DNA from 3 places in the Bradyrhizobium sp. SPXBL-02 genome. Region 1 is predicted to be linked to each of the others. Evidence: riboswitches for the same ligand, from Rfam matches in the RefSeq annotation. Region 1 holds a riboswitch; each other region holds the start of a gene.
What was found. Region 1 has a riboswitch for cobalamin ahead of metE (5-methyltetrahydropteroyltriglutamate--homocysteine S-methyltransferase). Riboswitches for the same ligand answer to the same signal wherever they lie in the genome.

Region 1 (3,573 bases):
GAGCGAGCCCGACATTCTGGTCGCCAGCGAGCACCCGCGCCAGGATCGCAAGCTCGCGCATCTTCTGAACCGAGAAAGAAAGCCAGCTCTTAACGTCAGACGCGAGCCCGGTCTCGAGTTCAACATCGACCGGCACGTGAAGCAGCGAGCAGGATGGAGCGAGCTGCACACGGTGCTTGCCGAGCTTCGCAATCGCGGGCTCCAGCCTCTGACGGAGCGACGACAAGTTCGACCGCCATACATTCCGGCCGTCGATGACCCCGAGCGACATGACGAGATCACTTCGGCCGACAGCGACGATCTGATCCAACAACTCTGGCGCTCGAACCAGATCAAAGTGCAGACCGGAAACCGGGAGGCTCAAGGCTGTATCCAAATTGTCGCCTAGGTCGCCGAAATAGCTGGCAACCATGATCCTGATAGCCGGTCCCTCCTTTGCGAAGCGGTTATAGGCATGTAGCAATGATTTTCGCACCGCTTCGTCCAGATCAAGGACCAGGCAGGGCTCGTCAAACTGAACCCAACTTGCCCCTCGTTCGGCCAATTCATGCAGAACCTCGATATAGACCGGTATCAAATCATCCAATAGGGAGAGGGGCTGGAACGCGCTATCGGCACTCTTGCCGAGCTTTAGGAATGTGACGGGCCCGATCAGGACAGGGCGGGTTTGAAAACCTAGAGCCTTTGCTTCCACATACTCTTCAATGGGTTTGCGAGAGCAAAATCTGAACTCCTGTCCCCTGTAAAACTCGGGAACCATGTAGTGGTAGTTAGTATCAAACCACTTAGTCATTTCCTGCGCGGGTGCGCCAGACCCCCGCGGGCCAAGACGGCAACCCGCATCCTGATCGTCGCATTGTGATCCGCGAGCCATGGCGAAGTACGTCTTGAGGAAAACGGATTCTCCTTTCGAGGCGTAGATCTCTGGGATAGCGCCAACCATAACACTTGTATCGAGCACCTGATCATACAGCGAGAAGTCATTCGACGGAATGACCGTGACGCCGAGAGACTTCTGACGAGCCCAGTTCGCTGCGCGCAGGCCGGATGCGTCCTCGAGCAATTGCTGTTCGCTGATCTTTCCCGCCCAGTAGCTCTCGAGAGACAGTTTGAGCTCACGCCTTGGACCGATGCGTGGCGTTCCGAGCGTAGCAACCGGAAGAGAGAGATGAGACATAGTGTTAACCCCTGTTGGGGGCGGAGGCCATGGCGGACGCAGGCAGAGGAAGTCGCGGGCGCGACGGCTGCTTGGCGCACCACCGAGACACCCCGCCCGTGGACCAATCTATCGTCGGGGCAGGTCTCCTGGCTCGCTGGTCATCGCTGCTGTCCGGCCTTCCCGAAGCCGTGCGGCTTCAGTGACATCGTTAGACAGTAGCTCGCCGCTCACAGTTGCGGGGGCAGCGCCGGCATTTGGACCGGCTTCCCTCTTAGCTCCGGATCAAGTGTGATTCGGAGAACCTCGACGATTTGGATTATCGGCAGGAGGGCTCTTCCGTCAACCTCTCAGATTATGTGCCAGGCTAATCTGCGACATCTACTAGGCGAATGACCGTGCATCCGGATTCTATAATCAGGTCGCAATCAGAGATGTCCTTGTCAGATGTCGGAGCGAGCATCGGAGCTGCCTTGAGGCGACGCCCCCCGCCCCATCAATGAAAGGGACAAAACCAGCCTGCGCGGGGAGGATTACCGCTGGTTCGAGCAGAATGCATTCGACGCGGCTTCCGATTTCCAGCGGTTCGCCCAGCACGTCCGCTGGCCAGCCATTTCCTCGACTAGAAGATCCGCATTGAATGGGTCAAGGCAAGCGGCGCAATCTAGCAAGATACGCGGCGAGCAGGTTGATTGTCGTGCCAGCCAGAGTTTCAAGTTCGTCGAGTCGGCTTCGCCTCGCCATCATGTAGGCCGAACGCCGACGGCAACTATAGCGAACCACACGGTTCAATGACTGCGAACGCACTCCCACTTCTCATCAGGCACTTGGCATCGGGGCGTTCACCTCTTCCGCAAACTAGAGTGCGGGACTAGGATGCACAAAACTACGGCCGATACACTGAATGGAGACATCGAAACGAGCGTAGGTCGGAAAGTCGACAAGATGGAGATAAAACCCGTGCAAATCTCCGCCTGCTGCCTGGCACAAAGAATGCAAGCCCCTCGACATGCCCAGTCTCTCCTGCTGGACATGTCCAGCTCGGCCAATTGACGCTGTCGCTGGTTAGGGAAGTTAGCGGCGCGTGACATAGAGGGAGCTCCTGCCCGCGCCGGGACAGCCGCGGGTGCCCCCGTCGCGTCTCCGTAAACTTCTTGCGCTCGCTCATAGCAGGTTCAAGGTTGCCCGCTTTGAAAGATGTACGGATGAAACGCGATAGGCCGAGGGTTATGAAGAGAATGTCTGGAAGATCCGCGCTATGGCGTTACTTGGGCGGACTTCTAATCTGCCTAGCCTGGCCGGCTGCCATGAGCAACCCTATTCGCGCAAGCGACATGCCACTTGTCGAAAGACTCAAGTCAACTTGGCGAGCACAAGATGGTGAGACGATAGAACAAATTATCTCCAATGTCTCGAAGGTGGCACAGTTCGTCCCTCAGACGTGGGGCGTCGTTGAACTTGGCGAAAACGACCATGTTTTCGTTTCATGGACCAGGCACCGAGACAACAAATCAGACGAACAGTACGCTATCACCTGGAAAGTTGCGCTCGACGGTACGACTGAACTGGCGTCAACCTATGCGAAGCCCATGGAATTGGGCTGGCGCGCCCTAGCGCTCTCGTTGATCGCCAGAGAAGTCGCAGATGGTGAAAGGAACGCAAATCTTCGCTTTCTGCATGATCCGACTAACTTCAACTTTGTGACTACGCCGCAAGGCCGGCTCGGCGATCTTCTAGGGCAAGGCCGATGCACTATCATTGAACCTGTTGGGGTAGACTACTTACCGAGGCGGAATGACAAGCCGAACGAGAAAGGCGATCTGTGGCGTATTCTGCTCTTGGTGAATTGCGATCTCCAAGGACCACGTTATTTTACACACAACGGGGTCATCACTTTCGAGAAGAGCGAAGGCCAAGATTGGGAGCCACAATCCTCCTTTGCCAAGGGGATCGCTAAATTTCCTCCGGGATCCTGGTTCCAACGCACCGAGCCAAAGGAAGAGGAAGACTTAGGAGACCGAAGGCCTTAGTAGACGGTCGCGCAAAGCAACATCGGACCGCAGCTGCCGTACGGTCGAACGCCTCGTACCAACTGCAAGACATACGCGGTCTGCAGTTGTGATGTTTACGGCTCCGCAACAGTGCGCCTGCCCTTCTCGCGGCATTTCGGCCCGCCGTAGGAAAGGTCGAGCAGCACGATTGCGCTTTTCCGCCAGGTGTCGAGCTCAGCGGCGCGTACTAGTTTGCGAGATGTGGTTTGCCCGCCTGCACTCCACCCAGCGAGAGCAACCAAGTTGTGCGGGCACCAGCTCTCATGCATTCTTCACTAGAGCGCTTGGGGATGCCTCGGGCCCGGGCCGATTCGGCGTGTGTGCTCCGCACGTCGCGTGACTGCGTGGCGTGCGCCAGAGCGTGAG
Region 2 (3,573 bases), 3.0 Mb from region 1:
GGCCTGATCTCTTGATCTTTGGCGAGATGGGGATCGGCAACACCACGACGTCAGCTGCGATTGCTGCGAGCCTGCTCGGTGTGAGCGCCGAAGAGATCGCCGGCAGCGGCACCGGCGTCGATGCGGCCGGCCGCGTACACAAGGCGCGGGTGATCGATGCGGCGATCGCACGCCATCGCGTCGCCGGAGCCTCGGTCGAGACAATCCTGTGCGCGGTCGGCGGCCTCGAAATCGCGGCGATCTCGGGCGCCATCATCGCGGCCGCGCAACGCCGCATTCCCGTATTGATCGACGGCTTTATCGTCTCGGTGGCGGCGCTGGCGGCGGCGCGGCTCAATCCCTCCTGCCAGCCGTTCCTGTTGCCCTCGCATCAATCGGCGGAGCAAGGACATCGGCTGGTGTTGCGCGCGCTGAACGTGCAGCCGCTGATCAGCCTCGATCTCAGGCTCGGCGAGGGATCGGGCGCCGCCATTGCGCTGCCGCTGGTGCGCTCGGCCTGCGCACTTCACAACGGCATGGCGACCTTTGCGCAGGCCAACGTACCGGATCGGCCTAGCTGATCCGCTGATTGACCGAGACGACGCGCCAGCCGCTGGCGAGCCGGTCGATCCGGGTCAGCGACAACGGATCGATCACGAAGCGCAACGCCGCTTCCGGTGCGAGATCGAGCGCGATGCAGAGCGCGGCGCGGATGGTGCCGGAATGGACGACCAGCGCCGCGGAGCCTGCGCCGATCCGCGACAGGCCGAGGCGGACGCGGGCGACGTGATCCGCAAAGCTTTCGCCGTTCGGCGGCCGTCCGCGCGCCAGATCGCGCCAGAACTGCGCGTAGATCTCGCCGCCGGTCGCGGCGAGCTCGTCATGCCGATGGCCGGTCCAATCGCCGAAATCCTGCTCGCGGAATTCGCTGACCAGCTCCGGTTCCAGCCCCAGCGCGCGCGCCGTCTCCACCGTGCGCCGCGACGGGCTGGCATAGCCGGCGACATCCGCGGGCAAGCGCTGCTTGAGAGCCGCCAATGCCGCGCGATCGCCGAGATCGGCCGGCGCATCGGCTGCATGGATCGTCCCGGCTACGCCCGCGACAACCGCGTGCCGTATCAACCAGAGGAAGGTCTCGCCTTCCATGCTCATCTCCAAGGAAGCTTGTGCGGTCGCCACGACGCCGCAACTGGGACATTGACTCTGTCTTGGTGGTAATCCTAGATGCTCGCGACGGTTTTCCCGAGAGGGAATGAAAAGGGAATGCGGTGCGGGGAAAATTGTCCCCAATGCCGCGGCTGCCCCCGCAACTGTGAGCGGTGAATCCTTCGTCACGAGCCACTGGGTCCTCGGTCCCGGGAAGGCGACGAAGAGGTCACGACCCGCGAGCCAGGAGACCTGCCGTCAGCCGTGGTCACACGCGAAGATGTCGGTCGGGGAGTACAGACATTCGGCTTCATCGGACGGCTGCAAGGCCAAAAGGTGAGACCTCGTTCGCTGTGACGTGCCACTGACGTCATACCGAGGTTTGTACCGTGTCTTCCATCCGTATCGCACGACCGCGCCGCGTCCTGCTGGTTTCCGCCGCGTTCACGTCCTTCGCCGTTCTCGATCCGCCTGCCGCTCTGGCGCAGCAGGTCCGAGAGCCGCTGCCACCCGTCGAGGTCTCGCCCGCCCAGGCGCGCAAGCCGGCCAGACCGGCAGCACGAGAGGTGGCGAGCGCGCGCCGCGCGGCAGCGCGCAGGCCGGCGGCGGTATCGGCAGCGCCAAAACCCGTCATGCCGGATCTGACGGCGCAAACGCCGCTCAACACCAATGCCGTTGCCGAAAGCGCTTCGCGGCTCGGCCTGACGGTGCGGCAGACGCCCGCGACCGTCGAGGTGATCTCGGCCGAAACCATGCGCGAGCAGGGCTATCGCACCGTGTCCGAGGTGGCGCAGGGCGCCGTCGGCGTCACCTCCGGCGACAACCCGGCCGAACCTTCCGCCTTCTCGATGCGCGGCTTCACCAATAGCCAGATCAACACACTCTACAACGGCATCAAGATCGGTCCGCAGAACATGACCTCGCGGATCGTCGACACCGCCAATCTGGAGGCCGTGGAATTCCTCAAAGGACCGGCCTCGCTGATCTCGGGCGAGGGTGCCGCGGGAGGCGCCATCAACTTCGTCACCAAGCAACCGCACACGGGAGCGATCCGCAACGAGGCAAATTTCTCCTGGGATTCGCTGAATTCGTTCCGGGCCCATTACGGCTCAGGCGGCAGCACCAATGTGCAAGGGCTGGACTATCGCTTCGACATCAGCCGTTCCACGCTCAACGGCTTTGCCGACGACACCAACGTCAAGACGTTCGGCACGTCCGGCCAGCTCAATTACCGGGTCTCCGACAGCCTCAAGATCTGGGGTGCGGTCGAGTATCGCGAAGACCGCTCGAAGGCCTATTGGGGCGCGCCGCTGGTGCCGGTCGCCTTCAGCGGTTCGCATGCGACGACGGGGATCGTCTCCGGCAATTACGTCTCGAATTACAACGGTACCAATCTCGGTGCCGTCACCATCGACGACCGCACCTTCAACACCAATTACAACGTTCTCGATAACCGCAACGTGGCGCAGGAAGTGTGGCTGCGCGGCGGCTTCGAGCTGAAGCTCGCGCCTGACCTCACGCTGAAAAGTCAGGCCTATGGCTATGGCGCCGAACGGACCTGGTTCAACAACGAGATCGAGGCATTCAACTCCACCACGAACCTGGTCGATCGCGAACGCTTCTATGTCGCCCATAGCCAGCGGCTGGTCGGCAACATCACCGACCTGATCTGGGATACCAACATCGCAGGATTCGACAACCGGTTGGTCACGACGCTCTCGTCGAGCTATCTCGATTTCGTCAGGCCCGGCGCGGCAAACTTTCCCGGAGATTCCGTTTCGCTGGTCGATCCCAACCGCGGCTTCTACGGCCTGCTCACGACACAGCAGCAGACCGCGCGCATCGACAACGAGGCGTTGTCGTTCGAGGACCGGTTGAAGCTGACGCGCAGCTTCGCGTTGATCGGGGGCCTGCGTGTCGAGCACATCGGACTCGACCGTAACTCGACCGACAAGGCCGGGCTGGAGAAGGCAGGCTTTCCGTACACCAAAGACTGGGCGCCGGTGACGGGCCGCATTGGCTACACCTGGGAGGCCGTGCCCGGCCTGACCTTCTTCAGCCAGTACGCCACCGGGGCCGACGTCGCAGCCAACAACATCTTCCTGCTGTTGCCGACCCAGCCACTGGACCTGACGACGTCGCGAACCTACGAGACCGGCGTCAAGCATCTGTTCTGGGACAATAGGGCGGAGTGGTCGTTCTCGGCCTACGACATCCTGCGCAAGAACGTCTATGCGGCGGCCGGCGGGCAGGCGCTCAATATCGCCGGGCGGCAGGAGTCCAAGGGCGTCGAGCTTGCCGCCTCGGTGCGGCCGATCGAGCCGCTTCGGTTGTGGGGCAACATCGCCTATGTCGATGCGCGCTATGCCGACTACAATTTCGTCGGTGGCTCGTTCTCCGGCAATACGCCGCCGAACGTACCGCGTATCGTGGCCAATGCCGGCGCAT
Region 3 (3,573 bases), 3.0 Mb from region 1:
TCCGCGCCGGCCTCCGGCGTCGGCAAGACCACGCTGACGCTGGCGCTCGCCCGCGCCTGGCGCCATCGCGGCTTGAACGTGCAGTGCTTCAAGAGCGGGCCCGACTACATCGATCCCGCCTTCCACGCCGCGGCCACGGGGCGTGCCTCGGTCAACGTCGACAGCTGGGCGATGGATCGCGGCACCATCGCGCATCTCGTCAGCCGTGCCGCCGATGCCGATGTCGTGCTCGCCGAGGGATCGATGGGCCTGTTCGACGGTGTCGCTGCGCGCGGTGTTTCCGGCACGGGAGCGACTGCTGATGTCGCGGAGATGCTGGGCTGGCCGGTGGTTCTGGTGATCGACCCTTCCGGCCAGGCGCAGACTGCGGCAGCGATCGCCGCGGGCCTTCGCGATTACCGCGCCGGTGTGCGCCTCGCCGGCGTCGTACTCAATCGCGTCGCCAGCCCGCGCCATGAGGATCTGGTGCGGCGCGCGCTGAACGAGGCCGGCATCAAAGTGTTCGGGGCGCTGCCGCGTCACGCCGAGATCAGCCTGCCGAAGCGGCATCTCGGCCTCGTGCAGGCCGAGGAGCAGGCCGAGATCGGCAAGCTGATCGACGAGGCTGCGCGCTTCGTAGCGGAGCACGTCGACCTCGATGCGGTGTTGCAATCGGCAGGCAAATGGTCGCCGCAAGCTGCGGCGAACGACATGAACGTAACGCCGCCCGGGCAGCGCATCGCGCTGGCCCGCGATGCGGCATTCTCCTTCGTCTATCCGCATATGCTGGAAGCCTGGCGCGCGGCGGGCGCGGAGATCGTGCCGTTCTCGCCGCTGGCCGACGAAGCGCCCGATGCGAGCGCCGACGTGTGCTGGCTGCCGGGCGGCTATCCCGAGCTGCATGCCGGAACGATCGCGGCCAATGCGCGCTTTCGCAGCTCCTTGCGCGCTTTCGCCGAGACACGGCCCGTGCATGGCGAATGCGGAGGCTATATGGTGCTGGGCGCAGGCCTCACCGACGCTGACGGTATCAGCCATGAGATGGCGGGACTGCTCGGCCTGGAGACCAGCTTTGCCAAGCGCCGCATGCATCTCGGCTATCGTCTTGCCGAACTCGCCGCGCCGATGCCGGGGCATCGGCCGGGCGCGCGCTTGCGCGGCCACGAATTCCACTATTCGACCATCCTCGCCCAACCCGATACGCCACTGGCCGTCGTGCACGACGCCACCGGCGCGGTCATCGCCGAGACCGGCTCGCGCCGTGGCCATGCCACGGGCACGTTCTTCCATCTGATCGCGGAGGACCGGTGAGCGGTTTTGTCTCTTTCGTCTCCGCCGGCCCCGGCGACCCCGAGCTCCTCACGGTGAAGGGCGCCGCGCGGCTGCGCGAGGCCGATGTCGTGCTCTATGACGACCTTGCCTCCGGCGCGATCCTCGATCTCGCCCGGCCCGGTGCCAATCTCGTCGCGGTGGGGAAGCGGGCCGGGCGTCCTTCGACCAAGCAGCACCACGTCAACCGTCTCCTGGTCGACTACGCCGCAACCGGCGCGCGCGTGGTGCGCCTCAAGTCCGGCGATGCCGGCATTTTCGGTCGGCTCGAGGAGGAGCTGGAAACACTGCGCGAAGCCGGCATCGGCTACGAGATCGTTCCCGGCGTCACATCCGCCTGTGTCGCCGCCGCCGAGGCCGGCATTCCCTTGACCCGGCGGCATACCTCCCGCCGGGTGCAGTTCATCACCGGTGCTGATGTCACCGGCGAGTTGCCGCCCAATTTGAATTGGGCCGCGCTGGCCGATCCCGAGGCCACGACCGTGGTCTATATGGGCCGGCGCACTTTTCCGGCGCTTGCCGCAAAATTGATCGCGCACGGTCTCGCCCCCAGCACCCCGGCGCTGTTCGCCGAATCTCTCGGGCGTCCCGACGAACGGCTGGTCCGTACCACGATTGCCGAGCTTGCCGAGCAGCTTGGCCGCGGCGGCGCCGCTTCCACCGCCGCCGTGATCCTGTTCGGCGCGCTGGCGGGAGAATATCCGGCATGACGGCTCCGGCAGCGGTTCGCCCCTTGACGCCCGCAATGCGAAAGGGGCACACAAGAGCGGCATGGTGCTCGACGCGGCGCAAAGCGCCGGAGCATAATCGGGAATGGGGATGGGCGGACCAAGTTGCGGCGCCCAAAACCCCAGCCGCCCCCGCGACTGTAAGCGGTGAGGGGCTCCGAACCGCCACTGGACTGCAAGGTCCGGGAAGGCCGGAGAACCCAGTGAACCGCGAGCCAGGAGACCGGCCGTGCACGTGTTGAGGCCAAGGCCGTCGGGTGTGACGGCAGGAAGGAATTGAGCCATGCATATCGAACCCGGCGTCGTGACGGGCGCCAAGCTCGTGTTGAGTTACGCAACCGGAATCGCCGCAGGCGGCGTTGCCTTGAAGCTTGCGGTCGAGACCGTGCGCGAGCAGGGCGTCGTGTCGTTCGCGGCGCGGACGCTCGCCACCACCGCTCTCGTCTTCACCTTCTTCGAGATCCTGCCGCACTTCCCGGTCGGCGTCTCCGAGGTGCACTTCATTCTCGGCTCGACACTGTTCCTGCTGTTCGGCGCGGCTCCCGCGGCCTTCGGCCTTGCGCTCGGCCTGCTGCTCCAGGGCGTTTTCTTCGAGCCCGCTGACATCCCGCAATATGGCATGAACGTCACCACGCTGCTGGTGCCGCTGTTCGCGATCCAGGCAATCGCTGCCCGGATCATTTCGCGCAACAGCGCCTATGTTGATTTGAAGTATCGGCAGGCGCTGGCGCTTTCGACGACCTACCAGGCCGGCGTGATCGCCTGGGTGGCGTTCTGGGCGCTCTATGGTTCCGGTTTCGCCATGAGCAACCTCGCCAGCATCGCGACGTTCGCGGCGTCCTACGCACTGGTCATCGTGATCGAGCCGCTGGCCGATCTTGCCGTGCTGGCGCTGGCGAAGTCTCTGCGTGGTGTCACCGCGCCTGGCCTCGTCACGCCTCGCCTGCACAACGCGGCTTAAGAGACAAGGGGCGGCCGTCATGGTCGCCCCGTACGCCCGATGCTCACGCTCTCTCTGATAGGCATCGGTTGCGGCGATCCCGAGCAGCTCACGCGCGCCGCGACCCGCGCCATCAACGCGGCCGATCTCGTCCTGATCCCGCGCAAGGGGAGCGCGAAGTCTGATCTCGCCGATCTCAGGCGGACGATCTGCACTGACGTGCTCACCAACAAGGCGACGCGCATCGCCGAATTCGATCTTCCCGTGCGCGACGCGACCGAGGCCGACTATCGCAAGGGCGTCGACGATTGGCACGATGCCGTTGCCGCCACGTGGTCGCGGACCATTGCAAGCCATCTCGGCGGTGACGGCAAGGTCGCGCTGCTGATCTGGGGCGACCCGTCGCTCTACGATTCCTCGCTGCGCATTGCGCGGCGATTGAATCCGTTGCCGACAATCGAAGTCGTGCCCGGCATCACCTCGATCCAGGCGCTGTGTGCGGCGCATGCGCTGCCGCTCAACGACATCGGCGAGCCCTTTCTGGTCACGACGGGGCGGCGCTTGCGCGAAGGCGGCTGGCCGCAGGGCGTCGACACA

Region 2: linked by a shared signal. The riboswitch ahead of ACNJYD_RS25035 (TonB-dependent receptor) and the one ahead of metE (5-methyltetrahydropteroyltriglutamate--homocysteine S-methyltransferase) in region 1 are both predicted to bind cobalamin.
Region 3: linked by a shared signal. The riboswitch ahead of ACNJYD_RS25055 (energy-coupling factor ABC transporter permease) and the one ahead of metE (5-methyltetrahydropteroyltriglutamate--homocysteine S-methyltransferase) in region 1 are both predicted to bind cobalamin.

The regions. Positions count from the first base shown of each region.
Region 1 is NZ_CP182474.1:2,311,273-2,314,845, reverse strand. It holds gene metE (5-methyltetrahydropteroyltriglutamate--homocysteine S-methyltransferase) at 1-1,177, opposite strand, end outside; cobalamin riboswitch at 1,279-1,480, opposite strand; gene ACNJYD_RS10500 (nodulate formation efficiency C protein) at 2,464-3,186, shown strand.
Region 2 is NZ_CP182474.1:5,329,436-5,333,008, reverse strand. It holds gene cobT (nicotinate-nucleotide--dimethylbenzimidazole phosphoribosyltransferase) at 1-560, shown strand, start outside; gene ACNJYD_RS25040 (histidine phosphatase family protein) at 553-1,125, opposite strand; cobalamin riboswitch at 1,197-1,399, shown strand; gene ACNJYD_RS25035 (TonB-dependent receptor) at 1,515-3,573, shown strand, end outside.
Region 3 is NZ_CP182474.1:5,333,725-5,337,297, reverse strand. It holds gene ACNJYD_RS25065 (cobyrinate a,c-diamide synthase) at 1-1,290, shown strand, start outside; gene cobA (uroporphyrinogen-III C-methyltransferase) at 1,287-2,018, shown strand; cobalamin riboswitch at 2,064-2,282, shown strand; gene ACNJYD_RS25055 (energy-coupling factor ABC transporter permease) at 2,320-2,997, shown strand; gene cobF (precorrin-6A synthase (deacetylating)) at 3,037-3,573, shown strand, end outside.